Regions from separate parts of the Sphingobium aquiterrae genome, predicted to be linked through region 1. Evidence: riboswitches for the same ligand, from Rfam matches in the RefSeq annotation. Region 1 holds a riboswitch; each other region holds the start of a gene.
What was found. A riboswitch is a leader RNA that binds a small molecule or an ion and turns the genes downstream of it on or off. The one in region 1 is predicted to bind cobalamin.

Region 1 (7,538 bases):
CGCCATGCGGTCCAACATGATGTCGAGTTGCCGCGCGAACAATGCCGACAAGCCGCAGCCGATGTCCGCATGCCGACGGGCGAACGCCATCAACGCACCGGATTCGATGGTCAGCAGGTGGAGGAAACCCACGGCGATGATATCCGCGCGAAGCGGCGCGGGTTCCGGATAATTGCCGAAGATCTCGCCCGGCCCGTAGACCGCGAGCAGCGTTTCCTGGCCGTCGGACGAAATGATGCGGGACTGGGCCGTGCCCTCCACGACCAGCCAGCACTGCCCGGAAATGTCACCCTGCCGGGCGACCGCGCTCTTGTTGGCGAATCGGATATCCTTCATCGCGGCAGCCAGGGCGGCCGCGCTGTCGCTGTCGCAGGCAAAGACGGTTCTGATCACGGCCAGCCGTTCCGCTTCCTGCAACTTGTCCCCCACCGATCATTCAGACAGCGGCCCAAAAGCGCCCTTGCGGCCCGTCCTGTCAACTCACTGCGTGATGCGGCCGTAGCATAAAAAATGACCCGGCAAGCGGTAAGGCTTGCCGGGTCAGGATATAGGAAATCAGGAGTGTCTGATCTCCTCGGGTCGCGCCGCTAGAATAGATGATTCGCACGGGCGCACGCGTGATCGCCGTCACGCATCTGAAAATAGTCATGCGGCGCAATGGCGCGCCCGTTCCGCCCCTTTTCTGCCGCACGGACCCCGGCAGCGCTTCCCGCGTGAAGCGCAGGAACAGGCAGCATCCATCGCGGCGCAAACAACGGTGCTGGAATCCGGCATGGGAAAGGCGTATCGTTCTTCAATCGGATAGCGCTTTTGCACCCGCGCCATGTCCGTTCGGCAGCTTGGCTGATCGTAGCCCGGAACTGCCGGGAGCATTTTCGGCAATGGCCGGGAAACAGGCATTCGGGCCGAAAATGCGACCACAAGGGAAAGAGCGTTTCCGCGCCATGTGGCGACGCTCCAGTTGGGAGACTCGCTATGGTCGCCGCGTCACCGCATCTGTCTTCGATGTCATCCTTGAAGCTGCGCCGCATTGGCGTTGCCGATCTCCATTGGGCGCTCCGGGAGGGCGTGCGTGATTTTCTCGCGCTTCGGGGCGATTTCCTCTTCGCGGGCATCATCTATCCGGCGGTGGCGCTCATCGCCGCGGCGTTCGCGCTCAACCGCCATATGGTGCCGCTCATCTTCCCGATGGCGGCCACCTTCACGCTGCTGGGGCCGGTCATCGCCATCGGCTTCTACGAACTGGCCCGGCGCCGCGAAAAAGGGCTGGAGACCGGATGGAATCATTTCTTCGATCCCCTGCGCGGCACCTCGCGCGTCCAGATCCTGGGGCTGGCGGCGGCGCTGACCATCATGGCCATCGGATGGATGGTGGCGGCCCGCGCCATTTACGATGCCACGCTCGGCACGCTGGCGCCGGCGGATGTCGGCGCGTTCCTGACGCAATTGTTCGGCACGCCCGAAGGCTGGCGCCTGATCGTCATCGGCAATGCCGTCGGCCTGTGCTTTGCCATCGTCACCCTGACCATCTCGGTGATTTCCTTCCCGATGCTTGTCGACAGGCCGGTGCATGCGAGCGACGCGGTCGAGGCGTCGTTCCGGGCGACCGTGCAGAATCCGATCGTCATCTTCCGCTGGGGGCTGTATGTCGCGATCATCCTGGCGGTGGCCTGCATTCCCGCATTCATCGGGCTGGCGGTGGCACTTCCGGTGCTCGGCTATGCCAGCTGGCATCTCTATACGCGCATCGTGGAGCGTTAGGGCCAGTCACCATTCAGCTCCATGCCGATCAGGCGTGCCGCGCCGTGAACAGCGCCGCCACGGCAGCGGGGCATGACGGGAAATAGAAATGCACATAGGATGCCGTGAGCGAACCCCGCCGGTACACGGCCTCCCCCACGCCGCCATTGGGATTTGACGTCCTCGCCAGGGGTAGCTCCGCCGTTTCGAGCCGGGAATAATGGAAGCTGTGCCCCCGCAGATGGCCCTCCGGCAATGTCACCTCCTGCAGGCCCAGCCCGGACAGGCGCGGCTGCATGCTTGCCCCGGCATCCAGCAGGCCGAGCATGGACGCCTGCTCCCCCGCGACATCGGCCAGCGTGCGCGCGCAATACAGCATGCCCCCGCATTCGGCGAGGATCGGCCGGCCCAATGCATGATGCGCGCGAATGCTCTCCATCATCGCGATGTTTCCGGCGAGCGCCCGCAGGTGAAGCTCGGGATATCCGCCCGGCAGCCACAGGGCATCGCAGGGCGGCAGCGCCCCATCGCGAATCGGGGAGAAAAAGCGCAGGCGAGCACCCATCCTTTCCAGCAGGGCGAGATTGGCCGGATAGAGAAACGCAAAGCCATCGTCGCGGGCGACGGCGATTCTGACATCCTCCAGCAGGCGCGGCGGCTCCCCATCGTCCGGCGCGGCGAAAGACACCGGCGGCGGCAGCCATTGCGCATCGGCGGACAGAAGCGCCGCCGCGCGCTCGATCCGGGCATCGAGATCGTCGATTTCCTGCGCCTGGACGAGCCCCAGATGCCGTTCTGGAAGTGCGATCCCACCATCGCGGAACAATGCGCCCAGCCAGCGGACATCCCCCCTTAGGCTGTCTCGCAGCATCCCGGCATGGCGCGCACCCGCCACCCGATTGGCGAGCACGGCGCTGACACCGATATCGTCCCGATAGCTGGCAAGGCCATGCACCAGCGCGCCGAAGCTCTGCGCCATCGCGGAACCATCGACCACCGCCAGCACCGGCAGGCCGAAGCGCGCCGCTAGGTCGGCGGCGGAAGGATGGCCGTCGAACAACCCCATCACGCCTTCGACAAGGATCACATCGGCGTCGCGCGCCGCTTCATGCAGCAGGGCGCGGCAATAGGCCTCACCCCCCATGAACAGGTCGAGCTGATGGACGGGCGCCCCCGATGCGCACTCCAGGATCATCGGGTCCAGGAAATCCGGGCCGCATTTGAACACGCGCACCCGCCGCCCGGCCATGCGATGCCGCCGGGCGAGCGCCGCGGTGACAAGCGTCTTGCCCTGCCCCGATGCCGGCGCGGCGACCAGCAAGGCCGGGCATCGGGCGTCACCCCGCATCGATCGATGCCGCCACGGCCCTCGGATCAACGACCGCCTTGTGGTGCTGGCCCTCCATGTCGCTCATCGGCGCTGTCCCGATGACTGGCCGGACGTCAGCAATACGACCACCGCATGACAGGCGATCGCAACGCCCGTCCATGTCAGCGTCGACAGCAGCGATCCGGGGAAATAGCGGATGATGCGCCCCGCGAACCCGGCCAGCGACGGGTCCTTGAAATGGCCGCTCAGGACATAGAATCCACCGCTGGAAAACAGATGGCCGACAAATGTCGCGCCGACCGCCAGCACGACGATCGCGGGCAGGATGGCAAGGCTCGCCCCCATGCGCTTCGCCGCGAAACGCCCGGCGCACCACATGGTGCCATAGGCCGGCACCAGCATCCAGTAGGCCGGGGTGAAGCAGAAGGACGCCCCGCCCCTCGCGCCGATGACGACAAGGTCGATGGCAAAGGCGAGCAGGAACAGCGCCGGAAAGGCCATGCGCGAACGGATATAATATCCGGCGACGAAAAAGCTCGCCCAGCCGGTGTCGGGCAGGTGGACATAGGCGCTGAGCGAATGGGTGCGGGTGGCAAGCATCACCAGCGCCAGCAGCGCAAAAATGCCAAGGTCGAAACGCGTGCGTTGGGCCATCATCATGGTCTCCGAACAGGAAAGGGAATCAGCGATGCCGGCGCAAAGGCCGGCGGGGAAAGCGCATCGTGGCCGGCATGGTGGCTGCACACCACGCGCGCCGGGCCATGGCGTCATTCTTCAGCTGTGAGGCATCATCGCGGCTCCCCCCTTCAACGTTACGCACAATGTCGTCACGCAAGGGGTTCAGCCCTCGTCCGCCCGGTACATCCCGCCCGCGCGAAGGATCGACGGCAACCGGCCGGTTTCCTGACTTCTCGGTTCCTCGCGCCCTCGCCGCCTTCTCAGGGCCAAGACCCCAATGGCATGTGGCGAAGCGCTCGCCGATGACAGTTGCGGGAGCAGTGCCGGCTTTGGCCAGATGGCCGTTCCGGACTTCCCGATTAAGCCCTTTCGGGCACCCGTTGCGCCACCGGGGATAGGATAGCGGGCGTCGTTGCGCAAGCGTGCGGCATGATCGCGGCTTGCGGAATGCTGCAACGCACGGTATCTGCCCGCCTCGCGACAGGTTCCCCGAAAGGGGATTCAAAGGGAACGGGGTTCGATACCCCGGCTGCCCCTGCAACTGTGAGCGGTGAGCCATCGGGCCAAATGCCATTGGGACTTTCGGGTTCTGAGAAGGCGGTCCGGAACGGCGTCGACCCGCAAGCCAGGAGACCTGCCTGACGCGGTCGTTCTTCGTCCGGGCAGGGTGCACCGGCCGAGCGGGGTCTTCCTCGAGCAACGACATTGACTGCCTCGCGCGGGAAAGCGCGGGCCGGATGTCGTGCGCATGCGCCCGTGCATTCTCCCGCGTCTCCCGTTCGGGGCTCCGTGCCTTTGGGGGACCGAATCAATGCATACCGTTTCACATTTCTTCTGCCTTTCCGCTCTTATCGCCTCGCCCGCGCTGGCCCAGACGCCCGATACGGAAGCCAGTGCTGGCGCCGACGCCGACAACAGCCAGATCGTCGTCACCGCGCTGCGCACCCCGGTCGAGCGCGACCGGGTCTCGTCCAGCGTGACCGTGCTCGACCGCGAGGATATCGAACAGGCACAGCCGATCGCCATATCGGACGCGCTCGTGCGGACACCGGGCATCAGCATGGTCCGCAACGGCGGCTATGGCACCACGACATCGCTGCGCATCCGTGGCGCGGATGCCGGGCAGACGGTGTTCGTCATCGACGGGATGCGGCTGGCCGATCCGTCATCGACGGCGGGCGGCTACAGCTTTTCCAACCTGCTGACCGACGATATCGAGCGGATCGAGATATTGCGCGGGCCGCAATCCATCCTCTGGGGCAGCGACGCCATCGGCGGCGTGGTGAATGTCCAGACCGCGCGCCCCACAAAAGCGCTGGAGGGCAGCGCCGCGATGGAGGCCGGATCGCGCCAGACGATCAGCGGCCGGGCGGCTGTCGGCGGGCATAGCGACCTGCTGGACTGGCGCCTGTCCGGATCGACCTTCACCACGGACGGGATTTCCGCGCTCGCCAGCGGAACGGAAAAGGACGGTTATCGCCGCAACGCCGGCAATGGCACCGCCACGCTGCGCCTCTCGCAGGCGGTCTCGGTCGACCTTCGCGGCTATTATGCCAGCGCCCGCAATGATTTCGACGGCAGCTCCGGCGACGCCCCCGTCTATGGGCTGACGAAGGAATGGACCGTCTATGCCGGCATCAACGCGGCGCTGCTGGATGGCCGGCTGAGGAACCGGATCGCCATCCTGCAGAGCGATACCGACCGCGAGAATTACGATCCGCGCCGCACGATCCGCGCCCTCAATTTCGATGCGAAGGGCAAGGTCCGCCGCTATGAATATCAGGGCACCTTCACGCTTTCACCGCTGGCCGACATGGTCTTCGGCGCGGAGCGCGAGGAGCAGCGGATGACCAATGGCTCGCCCGCCAACAACGCCCTGCCCTATACACTGACGCAGACGCGCGCCGATATCGACAGCCTCTATGCCGAGCTGCGCCTGACGCCTCTTGCCGGGCTGACGCTGAACGGCGGCGCGCGGCGGGATCATCATTCCAACTTCGGCGGAAACACGGTATTCAGCGCCGGGGCGGCATGGTCGCTGAACAAGGGGGCGACCGTGCTGCGCGCCAGCTATGACGAAGGGTTCAAGGCGCCATCGCTCTATCAGCTGTTCAGCCTCTATGGCGCGGCCAACCTGCAGCCGGAAAAGGCGCAAAGCTGGGAGGCGGGCATCGAACAGGCGCTGCTGGGTGAGAAGCTGCGGCTTTCGGGCACATGGTTCGAACGGCAGACCGATAATCTGATCGACTTCGCCTATTGCCCGACCAGCGGCGCGCTGCCGGCCATATGCTATGTCCCCGGCACCACGACCACGCGTTTCGGCTATTATGCCAATGTGAACAAGAGCCGCGCCCATGGGCTGGAATTTGCCGGCACGCTCCACCTCGGGCGCCTGACCATGGATGGCAATTACAGCTGGATCGCCGCCGTCGACCGGACCGAAGGCGGCAATTTCAATCGGCAGCTGGCGCGCGTGCCCCGGCATCTGGCCAATGGCCGGATCGGCTATGATTTCCCCTTCGGCGTCACCACCAGCGTTGCCCTGCGCTATGCGGGTGGCAGCCTCGACCGGATCGGCGGCACCATGCTGGACGATTATCTGCTGACGGACCTGCGGGCGGAATGGAAGCTCCTGCCCGGCCTGACCGTGCAGGGCCGGATCGAAAACCTGTTCGACGTCGCCTATGAGACGGCGGGCGGCTATTCATCGCTCGGCCGCTCCGTCTATCTCGGCATCAGGAGCCGTTTCTGATGCTGCGCCGGGTGGAGGATGGATCGGCGGCTGGAACGGGGGTGGTCGTGTGCAGCACATGCCGCCTTTCCCCCGAACAGCGCGAGGACGGGGACGGGCGGCGCGGCGGTGCGCTGCTCGGCGATGCCTTGCGGCGCGTCAAAGACGGCGATCCCGCCTTTGACGGCATCGCCGTGCAGGACATGGCCTGCCTGTTCGCCTGCACCCGGCACTGCACCGTCCACATCCGCGCGCCGGGCAAGATCGGCTATGTGCTGGGCGATTTCACGCCCGATGACGATGCCGCCCGCGCCATCCTCGATTATGCCCGCCATCATGCCGCCAGCGCGGAAGGACAGGTGCGCTATGCCGACTGGCCGGCCGGCGTGAAAGGCCATTTCATCACCCGCACCCCGCCAGAGGGATTTGTGGTGCCATGAGCCTGTTTCCTTCCGTCGCGGCATTCGAGCATGCGCTCGCCAACCTGACGCAGCCCGATCCGCAGGCCATGGAGGCCACTTCGCTCCGGCAGGCGGCATTGACCAAACCGGCCGGATCGCTGGGGCGGCTGGAAGAGATCGCGCTGTTCATGGCGAGTTGGCAGGGCACCGCCCGCCCCCGCGCGGAGCGCATCCGGGCGGCCGTGTTCGCCGGCAATCATGGCGTGGTCGCGCAAGGGGTCAGCGCCTTTCCGCCGGAGGTGACGCAGCAGATGGTCGCCAATTTCCGCGCCGGCGGGGCGGCGATCAATGCGCTGGCGGGGGCGTGCGGGGCCGAGCTGACGGTCATCCCGCTCGACCTCGACAGGCCAACGGGCGACATCAGCCGCGCGCCCGCGCTGACCGAAGCGGAATGCCTGGCCGCCCTGTCGGCCGGGGCACAGGTCGTCACCGCCGGCATCGACCTGCTGTTCGTCGGCGAGATGGGGATCGGCAACACCACCCCCGCCGCCGCGCTCTGCGCACAGAGCTTCGGCGGGACAGTGGAACGCTGGGTCGGGCGCGGCACGGGCATCGACGATGCCGGCATCGGTCGCAAGACAAGCGTGATCGCGCAGGC
Region 2 (7,538 bases), on a different contig from region 1:
CGCGGCACCCGCAGGTCGAACAGGATGGCGGTCGCGGTCGCATCGCCATGGCCGGCGAGCGCGGCGATCAGCCGGCCGGGCGCGATCGGCACCGCGCCAAAGGCGAGGGAAGCAAGGCCGCTCAGGACCAGCAGCGCGGCGAGCGCGAAGATCAGCGTGGGTCGCCGTGGCGGGCACAGGCGCGGGCCGTTCCGGGGGGCGGTCATGGCCGCATGCCCCCATGGCCCGAGGCGGGCTTGCCTGATCCGCTATGTCGGTTAAGGACGGTGCCCATATGCGCCATGCCCGCCCCTTTGCCAGACCTCTTGCCCGTCTCGCCCTGTCCGGCGCGTTGCTGCTGGCCGGGGGCATGGCGCTTGCGGCTGCTCTGCCGGGGCGCGGGAAGGCGCCGGTGCGGCCGCAGCGCATCGTCTCGGTCAACCTGTGCGCCGATCAATATCTGCTGGAACTGGCCGATCCCGGGCAGATCGCCGGCGTCACCCGCAATGCGCCCGATCCGGAAATGTCCGCCGCCGCGGGCAAGACGCGGGGCATCCATATCATGCGTCAGTCGGCCGAGGAGGTGCTGGCGATCGACCCCGATCTGGTGATCGGCTTCATCGCCCGGCGTGGGCTGGGCGGGGCGATTGCGGACCGCGACTATCCTGTGCTGGAGCTGGACAGCGCCAATGATTACCCGGCCATCGTGCGCCAGATCCGCATCGTGGCGAAGGCGGTGGGCCATCCCGAGCGGGGCGAGGCGATGATCGCCCGGATGGATCGCGAATTGGCGGCGCTGCCAAGGGTCGGCGGCGGCAAGGTCGCGGCCTATTATCAGCGGCGCGGCTATATGACCGGCACGGGTACGCTGGTCGATGACCTGATGACGCGGGTGGGCCTGATCAATCTGGCGGGCAGGCTGGGCAAGCCGCCGTTGTCGCAACTGTCGCTGGAAGAGATGATCGCGGCCCGCCCCGACTATCTGGTCGTCGAGAGCGCGACCGACCGCGTGGCCGATCAGGGGACGGAGATGCTGCACCACCCGATCCTGAAGGACATTCCCCGCCTGCGCGTGCCGGAGGCGTGGACGGTGTGCGGCGGCCCGGCCTATGTCCGCGCCGCTCGCACCCTCACCGATCAGCTGCGCGCGATACGCCGCCCAAATCGCTGAGCGCATGAGGACGCGCGGCGGGGCACCGGCCGGGCGCCGCACGCCGCTCCGTCCCCCGCCGCCGGTCCGCATCAGAAGCCGACCTTCACGCCGCCATAGGCCGCGCGGCCGGCGGAGACATAGCTGAACACCTCTTCATAGCGCTCATCGGTCAGGTTCTCGACCCGGCCATAGATCGCGACGCCGGGCCGCAGCTTATATTCGGCGTTGATGTTCACCAGCGCATAATCCTTCAGCGCCATCCTGACCGGCACATAGCTGGGATCGATATAGGCATCGTCCTGCTGCCGGCCGTTGTAGCGCAGGGTGAGCGTGCCCGAAAAGCGCTCGTCGGTGCTGAACACGGTCGCGTTGAAGCTCGCCACATGCCCGGGCCGCCGCACCTCGACAACGCCATCCTCGCGGGCCTTGAGATAGGTGTAGGCTGCGTCGAGGCGCAGTTGCCTGATGGGCCGCGCGCTGGCGAAGACCTCCAGCCCATGCTGCTTCGATGTCGTCGTGCGGTTGCCTGGCGTCGCCACGAAATCCGGTGCGGGGTAGGTGGTGTAGATCTCATCCTTCAGCCGGCTGTCGAACCAGGTGGCGCCGATGGTCGCCGCGCCATCGCCCAGGCTCTGCTCGATGCCCGCTTCCCAGCCTTCGGACTTTTCCGGCTTCAGGTTCGGGTTGCCGATATAGCGGCCCGCATCATAGCTGAAGAGTTCGAAATAGCCGGGGTTCTTGACGCCCGTGCCATAGGCGGCGCGGATGCGCGTGCCGGTTTCGAAGCGATAGCTGCCCTGCACCCGCCATGTCGTCGTATCGGCGAAGCGGTTGTTGAAATCATGGCGGACAGAGGCGCCCAGCGCCAGCGCGTCGCCGGCGTTCAGCTCATATTGGCCGACCAGCCCGACATTGTCGGTATGCCGCTTGCCGCCGAAGGAGAAGGGGGAGGCGACGCTGTTCTGGAACTGCTCGCGCTCCACGTCGACGGCGGCGGTCAGCCTGTGGGACAGAGCTTCGTCGCCCAGCTTCAGGCTGCTGGTGAAGGAGCCCTTCAGCCGCTGGCCCTTGTCGCCATAATCGATGCCGAAGGGGGAGTAACCGGTGCGCTTCGTGTCGGCGATCTGGCCCGACAGGGTGCTGACCCAGCGCCCGTCGAGCGCGGTGAACTCGCCGCTCAGCAGGCCGTAAAAGGCGCGGTTCTTCACATGGACGCCGGGGCTGTCGATGACATAGCCGAAGGTCGGGCTGCTCGTGTCGATGTCCGTATTGTTGTTGTCCGCGTCGGTATAGCTATAGCGGGCGACGCCGGTCAGCTTGAAGCTGTCGGTGGGCGTCCAGATGAGCTTGCCGCTGGCGCCGATATTGTCCGACCCGGTATCGCGCTGGCCGCCGCGCGCCGTCGCATAGCCGTCCGTATGATAATAGGAGGCCGACAGCGCATAATCGAGCGTGCCCGATACGCCCGCCGCGCGCGCGCCGCCGCTGAAGGTGCCGAGGGAGCCGCCCTCCGCGCGCAGGCTGTAGCCGGGTGCTTCCGTGCCCGTAAGCGTCATATAATGGATAACGCCACCGATCGCATCCGACCCATAGAGCGAGGATTGCTGGCCGCGCAGCACCTCTATGCGCGCCTGCGGATCGGCGATCAGCGTGCCGAAATCATATTCGCCCTGATAGGGGTCCGCCACCTCGATGCCGTCGATCAGCACGAGGACGTGATTGCCCTCCGTGCCGCGGATGCGCACCTGCGTCAGGTTGCCGATGCCGCCGACGCGGTTGACCGCGACGCCCGGCACATCGCGCAGGATGTCGGAGACGATGCGGGTCTGGCGCTGGTCCAGCGTCGCGCTGTCCAGCACCGTCACGGACGCGCCGAGCCGGTCGACGGGCACGCCCTCGCCGGAGCGCGATGCGGTGACGACGATGGCTGCGCCATCCGCCGTGTCGAGGTCGCCCGGAACGGGCCGGGTCTGCGCATGGAGCGGCATCGCTGTGATCGCGGCCAGCGCGCAGGTGGAAAGGAAAAGGCTCTTCATCGTCATTGCCCCCGGCGCCTGAGCATGAAAGGCGGAGGCGTGCCGTTTGCCTTGAGCGAACGGTCGGCGCGTTGCGGGCGGACGGGCACCTTGTCGCCGCCGGCGTTGCGCCGATGCGGCCTCCACCGCATCGTTCGTCGCTCAGACGGAGAACACCGTGCCTCGACCATCCCCTGGACCCAGGCAAGAGCGACCAAGCGCCGGCAGGTCTCCTGGCTCGCGGGTCACGGCACGATGCACACCTTCCCATGCCGGCGCGCATCGGCGCCGGCCCAGTGGTCGCCCGTCATCCCCGAAGGGGCGCAGGACAAGTGCATCGCGCTCGCCGCTTACAGTTGCAGGGACAGCCGCGGATTTGGATGGCAAGCCACCCGCACCGCATTCCCTCTTAGGCCCCTTGGCAGGGGCACCGGCGCGATCAGTCGGGAAACGGGTGAAACCCGCTGCCCGCGGCGGGCCATAGGGCAAAGGACGGGCGCTGCCAATCCCGTGCCCGCCAAACGGAAGCAGGCCCGCATCGGGGGGATGCGGACCTGCGGCGATTTCAGCGCTGCGATGGGTGGGCGCTTGTTTGAGCTTTGAGTGCCTATTTGACCTTGGCGAGATAGGCCGTCATCCGCTTGGCGGCGAAGGGCGCCAGCTTCACGGCCTTGGCCGCTGCGATGTCCGCCGGGGTCGGCTTGCCGACCTGGACCAGCGCCACCATGCCCATGGAATAATGCGGCATGCACTTGATGCCGTAGAGGCCGGGCTTGGTGACGACCATCGACGCTTCCTTGTTCATCGCGCCCTTCATCGGCGTGGCGCCGGCGGGCAGCATGGTGGGAATGGTCTCTGCATTATGGCTGGGATTGGTGGGGTTGAAGACGATCCGGTCGCCGACCGCGGCCTTGATGAAAGACGGTTCGAACACCATCGCGCCCTCTGGGCCCTGGTTCTTCATGTGGACGACGATGTCCTTGGCCAGCGCCGGGGTGGCAGCCAGGGAAAAGGCGATGGCGAGGATGGGGGCAGCAAGGGCAGCCGAACGACGAAACATGGTCTTCTCTCCCGATTCGATTCCTGGTTACGACATTTTTCGTTACGATATTCTCTTGGGCGGCGACATGGACATCCGGCCATGCCTATGGCTGCTGGAGGGATGAAAGAACTGCCGGAAGGCGGCAATTGTCCTTTGGTGCAAGGCGGATAGAGGCGGGCGGCGATTCAGCGTTCGGGTATCGCGGGCGTCAGCGCAAGGCCCAGGTCGGCCCATCCGTCCGATCCCTCGGCCATCCACCAGACCCGGCTATAGCCCATGGCGCGCAGCCGCTTCGCCGCGTTCCAGCTCATCCAGCAATCGGCAAGGCAGAAGGTGACGATCATCCGGTCTCGCCGCCCGCGCGACAGGCGGGCGATGCCTTTGGCAAACCATGTCGCGATGTCCGGCGCGGGCACGCCGCGGCCGGCTTCGGGAAACCAGTGGGCGCCGGGGATGGTGGCGCGGGCGCGCGCCAGCCGCCAGCGTCCGTCCGCCTCGCGGTGGCCGCCTTCGGCCGGGGTGACATCGATGAACAACGCGTCCCTGTCCGGCCGCAGCATGGCGGCGGCGTTCGGCGCGATGCGGCCGACGCCGTCGGGCGGGCGGATGACGGGCGCGCGATAATGGGCGATGCGATAGCCGTCCGGGTCGAACAGCGGTTCGCCATCCTGCGCCTGCCCCGCCGTTGCCGCGCACAGCGACAGCAGTGTCGCTGCGATCCATGCCCATGCCCGCATCCTGTCCCCCTCCCTGCTGGCCGATGCTTCGGCCCAAGGTCCTATGCCAAGGTCCTATGCCAAGGTCCTATGGTAGCCGATCCTGCGCCGGTGTAGACCCGGCAATAGGGAGAAGGATGTGGCAAAAGGCCAACGCCTTGCATGGATGATCGCCATGGTCGCGGTACTGGGCGGTGCCATGCCCGCGCGTGCGGGCGCCCCTTATCCGGCCGATCCGCTGGGATCGCCGATGTGGCAGGCCCATGCCCGCACGCTCTTCGGCGACGATCCGGTGCGGTTCGATCCGCGCGTGCGGGTGCTCTATCCCGAGATTGCGGAGAACCAGCGCAGCTTTCCCGTCGCCATCGACGCGCGCGGCATCGCCGATGTGAAGCGCATCGTGCTGCTGGTCGACCTCAACCCCATTCCCATCGCGATAGATTACCGCCCCGTGGCGGCGGCGCCCTATGTCGCGACCCGGATCAAGCTGGACCAGCGCACGCCGGTGCGCGGCGCGGTGCAGCTCAGGAGCGGCGCATGGCTGGTGTCGGGCGGCTGGGTGGATGCGGCGGGCGGCGGTTGCTCGACCCCGCCGGTCAGCCGGGTCAAGGGCGACTGGGCGCAGCATCTGGGGGAGATCAGGGGCGAGGCATGGCCGGTGGGCGAAACGCAAAGCCGCCTGCGCGTCAGCTTTCGTCATCCGATGGATACGGGGCTGGTCGACAATATCGCCACCTATCATCTCGAAACCCTGCGCGTGGCCAATGCGGCGGGCAGGACGCTGGGCGACATGGAGATCTGGGCTGCGGTGGCGGAGGACCCGGCGCTCACGCTGATGCTGGACGCGGCGGCGGGGGAGAGCCTGACGGTCGATGCGCGCGACACCAATGGGCGGGACTATCATGCCGTGATCGGCGTGGCGAAGCAGTCGCCCGGCCTGCTGGCGGCGCAGCGCTGATGCCGACGCGCCGCCCGCTGCCCACGCGACGGCCAGTGCCCACACGACGGACGCTGCTGGGCGGCGGCATCGCGGCGGCGTTCGCCGCCGTCGCCATGCCCGGCAGGGTGCTGGCCGCGCAGGAATACAGCATTGCCCCGGTCAAGGTCGCCGATGGCATCTGGATGGTCCATGGCGCGGATGAACCGATCCTGCCGGCCAATGGCGGCGCCATTGCGAACATCGCGATCATCGACACGCCCGCCGGCACGCTGCTGTGCGATTGCGGGCCGTCCGTCCGCTATGCCCGCGCGCTCAGAGGCGTGGCGGAAGCGTTGACGGGGAAGCCGGTGATCCGCGTCTATGTGACGCATCTCCACCCCGATCATGGGCTTGGCATTGCCGCGTTCGATCCGGCGATCGTCGCGGCGCTGCCCGGCACCATCGCGGATATCGGCCGCGACGGGCGCGGTTTTTCCGATGCCATGTACCGCATGCTGAACGACTGGATGCGCGGCACGGACCTGGTGCTGCCGGGCCGGCGGATCGAGAGCGACGGCGAGGATTTCGGCGGACGGCGGCTGAAGCTGCTGGCGCTTTCCGGCCACAGCGCGGCCGACCTGGCGTTGCTGGATGAGCGCACCGGCCTGCTGATCGGCGGCGACCTTTTGTTCCATGATCGCGCGCCCAGCACGCCGACCGCCAATCTGGAGGCATGGCGCACGAGCCTTGCCACGCTCAGGGCATTGCCGCATCGGGGCGCCATTCCGGGGCATGGGCCGTTCGATCCCGACGGCGGGCAGGCGATCGCGCAGACGCTGGACTGGATCGACTGGCTGGAAGCGACGCTGAGCGAAGCGGTCCGTTCCGGGCTCGACATGGTGGAGGCGGGGAACCTGCCGATCCCCGATCGCTTCGCGCATATGGCAGCGGCGCGTTATGAGCTGCAGCGCAGCGTTTCCCACCTTTATCCGGGGCTGGAAGACCGGCTGCTGCCGCGCGTCGATCGGCCCTGAATATTCTGGCCCTGAACATTTCAGCCCTGAACATTTTGCAAAAGGGCGGCGCGGCCGGGTCGCTGCCCCCGGCCGCGCCGCAAGAGGATCAGAAACGCGCCTTCACGCCTGCATACCAGCGTCGGGGGGCCGCCGGGCCATAAGCGCGCGGGTTCGATGCGTCCGGCGCCTCCGCCAGGTCGATCTCGCCCACGTCGGAGAAGGTGCCGAAGGTCGCGAATTTCCGGTTGAAGGCGTTGCGCAGCTCGCCGAACAGGGTGACGCCGGGCAGGATATCGAAGCCCCCGCGCACATTGACCAGCAGATAGCCGGGCAGGCGCGGCGTATCATTGCCTTCGTCGCCGACCAGATACTGGCCGGTGCGCGCGATCAGGTCGCCGCCGATCGACCAGCCCCTTTTGCCGCCCAGGCTGCCCGCATAGTCGATGGCCAGCGTGGCGCTGTGGCGGGGGATGCCGGGCAGGCGGTCGCCGCGCGCGACGGCCACCGTGCCGTCATCCGACGCCTCCGGGTTCGCCGGGCTGGAGAGGGTCAGCGGGCTGCGATAGGTCGCATCGGTAAAGGCATAGCTGAGCGTGCCCGTCAGCCCGCCCTTCGACGCTTTCAGGCTGGCTTCCACGCCTTGCCGCCGCGTGCTGCCGATATTCTGGAACCAGGCGCGGCCCCGGATGGCCGAGGCG
Region 3 (7,538 bases), on a different contig from region 1:
CTCGACATTCCAGCGCCCCGTGCCGGCATAGACGAGGACGCTTTCGGGCTCATAGGTCCAGTCCTGCCGCCAATGCTTGATGACGAAGACCTTGCCGGCATCGTCCTTCACGACCAGCAGATGCTGGAGGACGATGTGGCGGCCGCTATCCTCGACAATGCGCACGCTTTCATGGCCGCCGCTGATCTTGGACGGGATCGGCGTATAGTCCGGGCGCCACGCCGTGGTCTCGCGCATGTCGAAGGTCACTTTATAATTGCCCGCCATGGCGAGGATCGCGGCGCGATCGGCCTGGAAAGCGCCGGCCTCGACCTCCGCCGAGCGCGCCTTCACGGGGCCGTCGGCAAGGGCGGGCGGGGCGGAGAACAGGGCTGCCGCCAGTGCGATGGATGAGAGAAGCGTTGATTTCATGGGAAACTCCTAGAAGCGGGCAGTGAGCGAGACGCTCGCATTGCGTCCCGGCTGCGTGTAGGCGTCGGTGACGGTCGATGTGGCGGCGAGGCCGCGGACATCGCTCCACCAGGCATATTTCTTGTCGAGCAGGTTGAAGAGGCCGGCACGCAGCGTCACCGCCTTGCCGACCCGGACATAGGCGGTCGCGTCCAATATGGTGAACCCGCCGGGGCGGAAGCAGGGCGCGCCGTTGCAGACCGTCGCGGCACCGCTGGCGTCGACATAGGTGGTGCGGCCGAGTTCCTTCTGCGCGGCATGGGTGGCGATGATCTGGCCGCCGAACCGTCCCTCCGGATGATCGTAGCCGATGCCCATCACCAGCTTGAGCGGATCGATGGTGGACAGCGGCGAGCGGATGCCGTCGCCGTCGATCACCGTGCCCTTGGCATAGCTGATCGCCATGCGCCCGGAGAGGCCGCTCTTCATGCGCAGGTCGAGCCGGCCCTCGGCGCCGGAGATGCGCACCCGGTTGAGGTTGATGAACTGGAAGATCGCGGGATTGGAAGGGGTGAACCCGCCGCCGACCACTTCCTGGCTGATGAAGTTGCGATAGCGCCCGGTAAAGCCGGTCACGCCGCCGCTCACCAGCCCTTCGGCGAAGCGCAGGCCGCCTTCATAGGTTTCGCTCGTTTCCGGCTTCAGGTTCGGATTGGGCAGCGAGGTGTAGCCCTGGGCGAGGTTCTGGAAGAACTGGTTGACCTGCGTGGGGGAGGGCGCCTTGAAGCCGCGCGCATAGTTGGCGAACAGGTTGACGCCGCCCAGTTTCACGACCCCGCCGATCTTGGGGGAGAGGCGCGATCCGTTCTGGCCCGCCGTATCGAACACCGGCAGCAGCGGATCGTCCTTCGGATCGAGCTTGTAATGGTCGAAGCGCAGCACCGGATAGAGGGTGAACATGCCGTCCGCCAGCGCGATCTCGTCGCCCAGATAGGCGCCGGCGAGCGTGAAGTCGGTGATCGGGAAGGCGCGGGTCGGGAAGGTGTCGGGAGGCGTCGGCGTGGTGCCGTCGCGCAGCCCCTTCTGCCGCGTGACGCTGATGTCCCCGCCATAGACGACGCGGTGGGCGATGGCGCCGGTGCGCAGGTCGCTCCGCAGTTCGGCGCTGGCCCCGATGACGCGGTTCTCGAAGGTGTTGAGCCGGGTGCGGTCGGCGGCGGTGTTGCGGTCCTCGGCGCTGAACTGGCGGTTCTCGCCATCCTGATACCAGAGCGACAGTTGCGCCTCGTCGATCGCGCCCGTGCCGCGATACCGCCAGTCGAGGCTGACGCGATCGCGGCGGGTCTTGTCGTGCGCCGTAAGGCCGATGACGCTGGTGGCGCTCGTCGCCGCGGCGGCGATGCCGCTGAGCACATTGGTGCGCATGTCGTCGTCCAGATGATCGAAGGTCAGCCGGACGCGATGCGCCTCGCCGGGGTTCCAGACGATCTTGCCCAGCACGGCATTGGAGCGGCTGTCCTGCGGATTGGGCGTGGTCCGGTTGGCATTGGGCGCGTCGTTCGTCCCCTTGTTGTCGAATTCATGCCCGTCCCGGCGGGTATAGGCGACCAGAGCCGACCATGCCCCGCTTCGCCCGGCCAGAATGGCGGTCTCGGAAAACTGGTCGTCCGCCGAATCATAGGCCGCGCGGACGAGGCCCGCGACATTGCGGTCCTTGCGCAGGAAATCCTCGGGGTCGCTGGTGACGAAGCTGACCGCGCCGGCCAGGCCGTCGCTGCCGTAAAGCGCGGAAGCGGGGCCGCGCAGGATTTCGACGGACTTGATGAGGCCGACATCGACATAGTCGCCGCGTCCCGCCGACTGCGCGCCGAAGTCGAAACCATCGGGCACGCGCACGCCGTCGACCTGGATCAGCACGCGATTGCCTTCAAGGCCGCGGATGTTGAAGCCGGCATTGCCGTCCCGGCCTGTCGTGCCGCTCGCCGCCCCGAAGCGCGTGGGCGCCCGCCGGACGCTGACGCCGGGCTCGAACCGCACGAGGTCCTTGATGTCGGACACCATCTGGTCGGCGATCTGCCGATCCGAAATGACCGAGACCGTCGCGGGCACGTCGATCACGGCCTGCGGCAGGCGCGTAGCGGTCACGGTGATCGCGTTGCGCTGGTCGAAGGTAACAAGCGGGTCGCCATCCTGCGCCCGCGCCAGGCCGGGGGCCAGGGCAAGGGTGGCGGCCAGCGCCGGGATCGACGCTGACAGGATCATGTGCTGCGGACGCCGCGCATCCGGCTTGGAAACGGCCAATGAAGCCCCCTTTAATATTGATAATGATTCTCATGTGCTGTTTATCGGCAGGGAAGGCCCTCCGTCAACATGAAGTGCAAAAGGAGGACCGCGACGAACCGCCCGGTTCGATGAGCGTCCGATGGGCGCGGCGTGCCGGACGTGCTTTTATCTTCACTTTTCGGCAAGGCGCCTCTATGCCCCGCGTTGAAGGACGGCATGAGCCGCCCTTCGAAGATCGCGCCGGTGCCCCGAAAGGGGCTTAAAATGGGAATGCGGTACGGATGCCTTGGCATCCTATTCCGCAGCTGTCCCTGCAACTGTAAGCGGTGAGCGCGATGCATATCGACCTTCCGGGATCATCGGGGGGTCAGCCACTGGGCCGGACGCTAAGTCATGCGGGGCCTGGGAAGGCCATGCATCGTGCGATGACCCGTGAGCCAGGAGACCTGCCGGCGTCTGGTCGCTCTTGCCTGGTCCAGGGGATGGCCGTGGCACGGTACTCCGTCTGAGCGACGCTTGTGCGGCGGGAGCCGCACCGGCATGCGTGCCGGGCGCTGCAGGGTGTCCGTTCGGCAGTGCATGCCGGCCGTTCGCGCGGAGGCTCCCGTCCGGTTTCGCTGACACCGACGGGGAAATACCCATGAATATCGCCTGTTTTCCGGCGACGGCGGCCGCCGCCCCACGAACGCGCGCGCACGATCGCCGCAAGCCCCGCCCCGTTTCGCCGCAGGCCCCGGCATGACCGTGCCCCAGATTTCCCCGTCTTCCCCGCAAAGGCCGCTGCGACGGCGGATGATCGGCATGTTCGGCGGGCTCATCGCCGCCAATGTCGCGCTGTGGCTGTGGGCGTTCGCGCTGTTCCCCGGCAACACCGTGATGCTCGGCACGGCGCTGCTCGCCTGGAGCCTTGGCCTGCGCCATGCCGTCGATGCCGATCATATCGCGGCGATCGACAATGTGACGCGCAAGCTGATGCAGGATGGCCAGCGGCCGCTGACGGTCGGCTTCTGGTTCGCGCTGGGGCACAGCGCCATCGTGCTGATCGCGGCGGTCACGATCGCGCTCGCGGCGAGCGCGGTCAGCCGGATCGAGGCGGTGGGCGCGGTCGGCGGCGTCATCGCCACGGCCATCTCCGCGACCTTCCTGTTCGCGATTGCGGGCATGAACCTTCTCATCCTGCGATCGGTCTGGCGCACCTTCAACGAGGTGCGCGCCGGCAAGCCCTATGGCGAGGACGATCTGGACCTGCTGCTGGGCAATCGCGGTGTCCTGTCCCGCCTGTTCCGGCCGCTGTTCCGGCTGGTGACGCGCAGCTGGCATATGGCGCCGCTGGGTTTCCTGTTCGGCCTCGGCTTCGACACGGCGACGGAGGTCGCGATCCTCGGCCTTTCGGCGGGGCAGGCGGCGAACGGGCTTTCGATCGGCACGGCCCTGATCTTCCCGCTGCTCTTCGCGGCGGGCATGGCGCTGGTCGATACGGCGGACGGCGCGATGATGATGGGCGCCTATCAATGGGCGTTCGTGAAACCCATCCGCAAGCTCTACTATAACATCACCATCACGCTGGTGTCGGCCATCGTCGCCATCATGATCGGGGGCATCGAAACCGCCGCGCTGCTGGGCGAGAAGCTGGGCCTTTCCGGCGGCATCTGGTCGCTGGCGGCGAATCTGGGCACGCATTTCAACAGCCTGGGCTTCGCGATCATCGGCCTGTTCGCTGTGTGCTGGATCATCAGCTGGGCGATCTACCGCTGGAAGGGCTTTGACGAGATCGAGGTGGCCGGTCGTGCCTGAGCGCGACCTGTCGCTGACGCTGGAGGGCGTTACCGTCCGGCGCGGGCGCACGGTTGCGGTCAGCGATGCCAGCACGCTGTTCGCGCCGGGCCGGCTGACCGCCGTCATCGGCCCCAATGGCGCGGGCAAGAGCAGCCTGATCGAAGCGGCCGCCGGGGTGCTGAAGCCGGTATCGGGCATGGTGCGGCTGGGCGACAGGCCGATGGCCGACATCGATCCGCGCATGTTGGCGTTGCAGCGCGCCTATCTGCCGCAGCGTGCGGCGGTGAGCTGGCCGATCAGCGTCGAGCGGCTGGTGGCGATCGGCCTCACGCCCTCGCTCCCGTCCTTCGGCCTGCTTTCGCCGGCCATGCGGGAGGCTGTCGACCGCGTGCTCGCCGAATGCGACCTGCTGGCCCTGCGTGACCGGCCCGCGACCGCGCTGTCGGGGGGCGAGCTGGCCCGCGCCATGCTGGCCCGGGCGCTGGTCGCCGATCCACGAATCCTGATCGCGGACGAGCCGACGGCGGGGCTCGACCCCCTGCACGCCATGGCCTGCATGCACCGCCTGCGCGCCCGCGCCGGACTGGGGGCCGTCATCGTCGTGGCGATCCATGACCTGACGCTGGTGCGGCGCTTTGCCGATGCGGTGGTCGCCATGCGCGGCGGCCGCATCCTCGCGGCTGGCCCGGCCGACACGGTGCTGTGCGCCGACACGCTGTCCCGCCTGTTCGACCTGCCGGTGCGGGTCGAGGCGGACGCTATCTCTTTTCTCGACCCCATCCCCCTGTCCGAAGGAATTTTCGCATGAGCAAGGTGCCTGCAACCGTCATCACCGGCTTTCTGGGCGCCGGCAAGACCACGCTGATCCGCCATCTGCTGGAAAATGCGGGCGGACGCCGCCTTGCGCTCATCATCAACGAGTTCGGCGATGTCGGCATCGACGGCGATCTGGTGAAGGGCTGTGGCGATGAAGCCTGCGCGGAAGAGGACATCGTGGAACTGGCCAATGGCTGCATCTGCTGCACCGTCGCCGATGATTTCCTGCCCACCATGCAGCGCCTGTTGGACCGGCCCCTGCCGCCGGACCGGATCATCATCGAGACATCCGGCCTGGCATTGCCCAAGCCGCTGCTCAAGGCGTTCCAATGGCCCGCGATCCGCACGCGCGCGACCGTGGATGGCGTGATCGCGCTGGTCGACGCGGATGCGCTTGCCGCCGGCCGCTTCGCCAGCGACGAGGCGGCGCTGGCCGCCGCGCGCGCGGCGGACCCGACGCTGGACCATGACAGCCCGATCGAGGAACTGTTCGAGGATCAGCTCGCCTGTGCCGACCTGGTGCTGCTGGGCAAGACCGACCTTGTCGATCCGCAGCTGCTGGACGCGCTGGAGCAGGGTCTGGCCGCGCGCGTGCGGCCCGGCGTCGCCATCGTCCGCAGCGCCCATGGCCGGGTGGACCCGGCGCTGTTCCTGGGCCTGGATGCCGGCGCGGAGGACGATCTGGACAGCCGCCCGTCGCATCATGACGCCGAGGGCGAAGAGCATGACCATGACGATTTCGACAGTTTCGTGCTCGACCTGGGCGAAGTCGAGGCGATCGACGGGCTGCTGGGGCCGCTTGGCGATGTCATCGCCGCCCATGGCATCCTGCGCATCAAGGGCTTCGTGGCGGTCGCCGGGCGGCCCGCGCGGCTGCTGATCCAGACGGTCGGGCCGCGCATCCAGCATCATTTCGACCGGGCATGGTTGCCGGGCGAGGCGCGGGCCTCCCGGCTGGTGGTCATCGGGCAGAAGGGGCTGGATCGCGCGGGAATCGCAATGGCGCTGCAGGCCGCGGCCGGGGCGCAGGCCGCCTGATGCACCTGCTGGCCGCCACGCCCGGCACCGTTTCCAGCGGAGAGGAGGCGATCGACCTTGGCCAGACGCCGGGCGACATCGTCATCCTCACCACCGCCGACAGCAGCCTTGCCTGTTTTGCCCGGGCGGCGGCCCTGCCCGGACTGGAAGGGGTGGAGCTGCGGCTCGCCAACCTGTTGCAGCTACGCCATCCCTATTCGGTCGACCTCTATGTCGAAAAGGTGATCGCGAAGGCGCGCTTCGTGTGCGTCGTGCTGCTGGGCGGCAAATCCTACTGGCCCTATGGCATCGACGAAATCGCCGCCGTGGCGCGCGAGAAGGGGATCGCCTTTGCCGCGATCCCCGATGGCAATGACGACGACCCCGGATTGACGGCGGCGTCCACGGTGCCGCCGGAGACGGGCAGACAGCTGCACGATTATCTGCGGCAGGGCGGTGTCGCCAATGCGGCGGGCTTCCTGCGGCTGGCCGCCCGGCTGGCGGGTGGGGACGCGGGCGATCCGCAGGCGCCGGTGCCGATTGCGGACGCCGGCCTCTATCTGGCCGGAGAGCCGCGCCCGACGCTGGACCAGGTGAAGGCGCGCTGGGTCGCGGGGCGGCCGGTCGCGCTGTTCACATTCTACCGCGCGCTGGTGATGGCCGGCACGCTGGAGGCGGTCGACGCGGTGATCGCGGGACTGGAGGCGGAGGGGATGAATGTCCTTCCCGTCCATGTCCGCGCCCTGCGCGAGCCCTTCGCCGTCGATGTCCTGCGCGCGCTGACCGGGGAGGTGGCGCCGGACGTCATCCTGAACGCGACCGCCTTTGCCGCCTCCGCGCCCGGCGAGCGGCGCAGCGCGAGCATATTGGAACTGCCCGACTGCCCGATCCTGCAGACGAGCTTCGCCAGCGTCGAGCGGGACGCCTGGCAGGCCAGCGCGCGCGGCCTTGGCCCGCGTGACCTCGCCATGAACGTCGCCCTGCCGGAGGTGGACGGGCGGCTCTTTTCCCGGGCCGTCGCCTTCAAGGCGGCGGCCCGGTTCGACGCGCGGACGCAATGCGCGATCGTCGTGCCCACTGCGCTGGACGACCGGGTGGCCTTCGTGGCGAAGCTCGCCGCCAACTGGGCGCGGCTGCGGCGCACCCCGGTGGCGCAGCGTCGGGTCGCGCTGGTGCTGGCCAACTATCCCAATCGCGACGGGCGGATCGGCAATGGCGTGGGGCTGGACACGCCGGCGAGCGCGGCGGCCATCCTC

Region 2: it holds a riboswitch for cobalamin, as region 1 does, so the genes downstream of both, WFP78_RS03255 (TonB-dependent receptor plug domain-containing protein) here and WFP78_RS12980 (hypothetical protein) in region 1, are expected to answer to the same signal.
Region 3: it holds a riboswitch for cobalamin, as region 1 does, so the genes downstream of both, WFP78_RS10435 (HoxN/HupN/NixA family nickel/cobalt transporter) here and WFP78_RS12980 (hypothetical protein) in region 1, are expected to answer to the same signal.

Annotation. Positions count from the first base shown of each region.
Region 1 is NZ_JBANFL010000011.1:35,982-43,519, forward strand. It holds gene WFP78_RS12965 (Crp/Fnr family transcriptional regulator) at 1-429, opposite strand, end outside; gene WFP78_RS12970 (DUF2189 domain-containing protein) at 976-1,761, shown strand; gene WFP78_RS12975 (cobyrinic acid a,c-diamide synthase CobB) at 1,790-3,088, opposite strand; gene WFP78_RS12980 (hypothetical protein) at 3,152-3,730, opposite strand; cobalamin riboswitch at 3,947-4,144, opposite strand; cobalamin riboswitch at 4,214-4,404, shown strand; gene WFP78_RS12985 (TonB-dependent receptor plug domain-containing protein) at 4,560-6,500, shown strand; gene WFP78_RS12990 (DUF1636 domain-containing protein) at 6,500-6,919, shown strand; gene cobT (nicotinate-nucleotide--dimethylbenzimidazole phosphoribosyltransferase) at 6,916-7,538, shown strand, end outside.
Region 2 is NZ_JBANFL010000002.1:211,095-218,632, forward strand. It holds gene WFP78_RS03245 (FecCD family ABC transporter permease) at 1-206, opposite strand, end outside; gene WFP78_RS03250 (ABC transporter substrate-binding protein) at 275-1,150, shown strand; gene WFP78_RS03255 (TonB-dependent receptor plug domain-containing protein) at 1,222-3,168, opposite strand; cobalamin riboswitch at 3,354-3,597, opposite strand; gene WFP78_RS03260 (pseudoazurin) at 3,755-4,207, opposite strand; gene WFP78_RS03265 (rhodanese-like domain-containing protein) at 4,375-4,926, opposite strand; gene WFP78_RS03270 (quinoprotein dehydrogenase-associated SoxYZ-like carrier) at 5,072-5,863, shown strand; gene WFP78_RS03275 (quinoprotein relay system zinc metallohydrolase 1) at 5,959-6,858, shown strand; gene WFP78_RS03280 (TonB-dependent receptor) at 6,947-7,538, opposite strand, start outside.
Region 3 is NZ_JBANFL010000008.1:99,361-106,898, forward strand. It holds gene WFP78_RS10425 (DUF6607 family protein) at 1-411, opposite strand, end outside; gene WFP78_RS10430 (TonB-dependent hemoglobin/transferrin/lactoferrin family receptor) at 421-2,691, opposite strand; cobalamin riboswitch at 2,898-3,141, shown strand; gene WFP78_RS10435 (HoxN/HupN/NixA family nickel/cobalt transporter) at 3,412-4,467, shown strand; gene WFP78_RS10440 (ABC transporter ATP-binding protein) at 4,460-5,257, shown strand; gene cobW (cobalamin biosynthesis protein CobW) at 5,254-6,303, shown strand; gene cobN (cobaltochelatase subunit CobN) at 6,303-7,538, shown strand, end outside.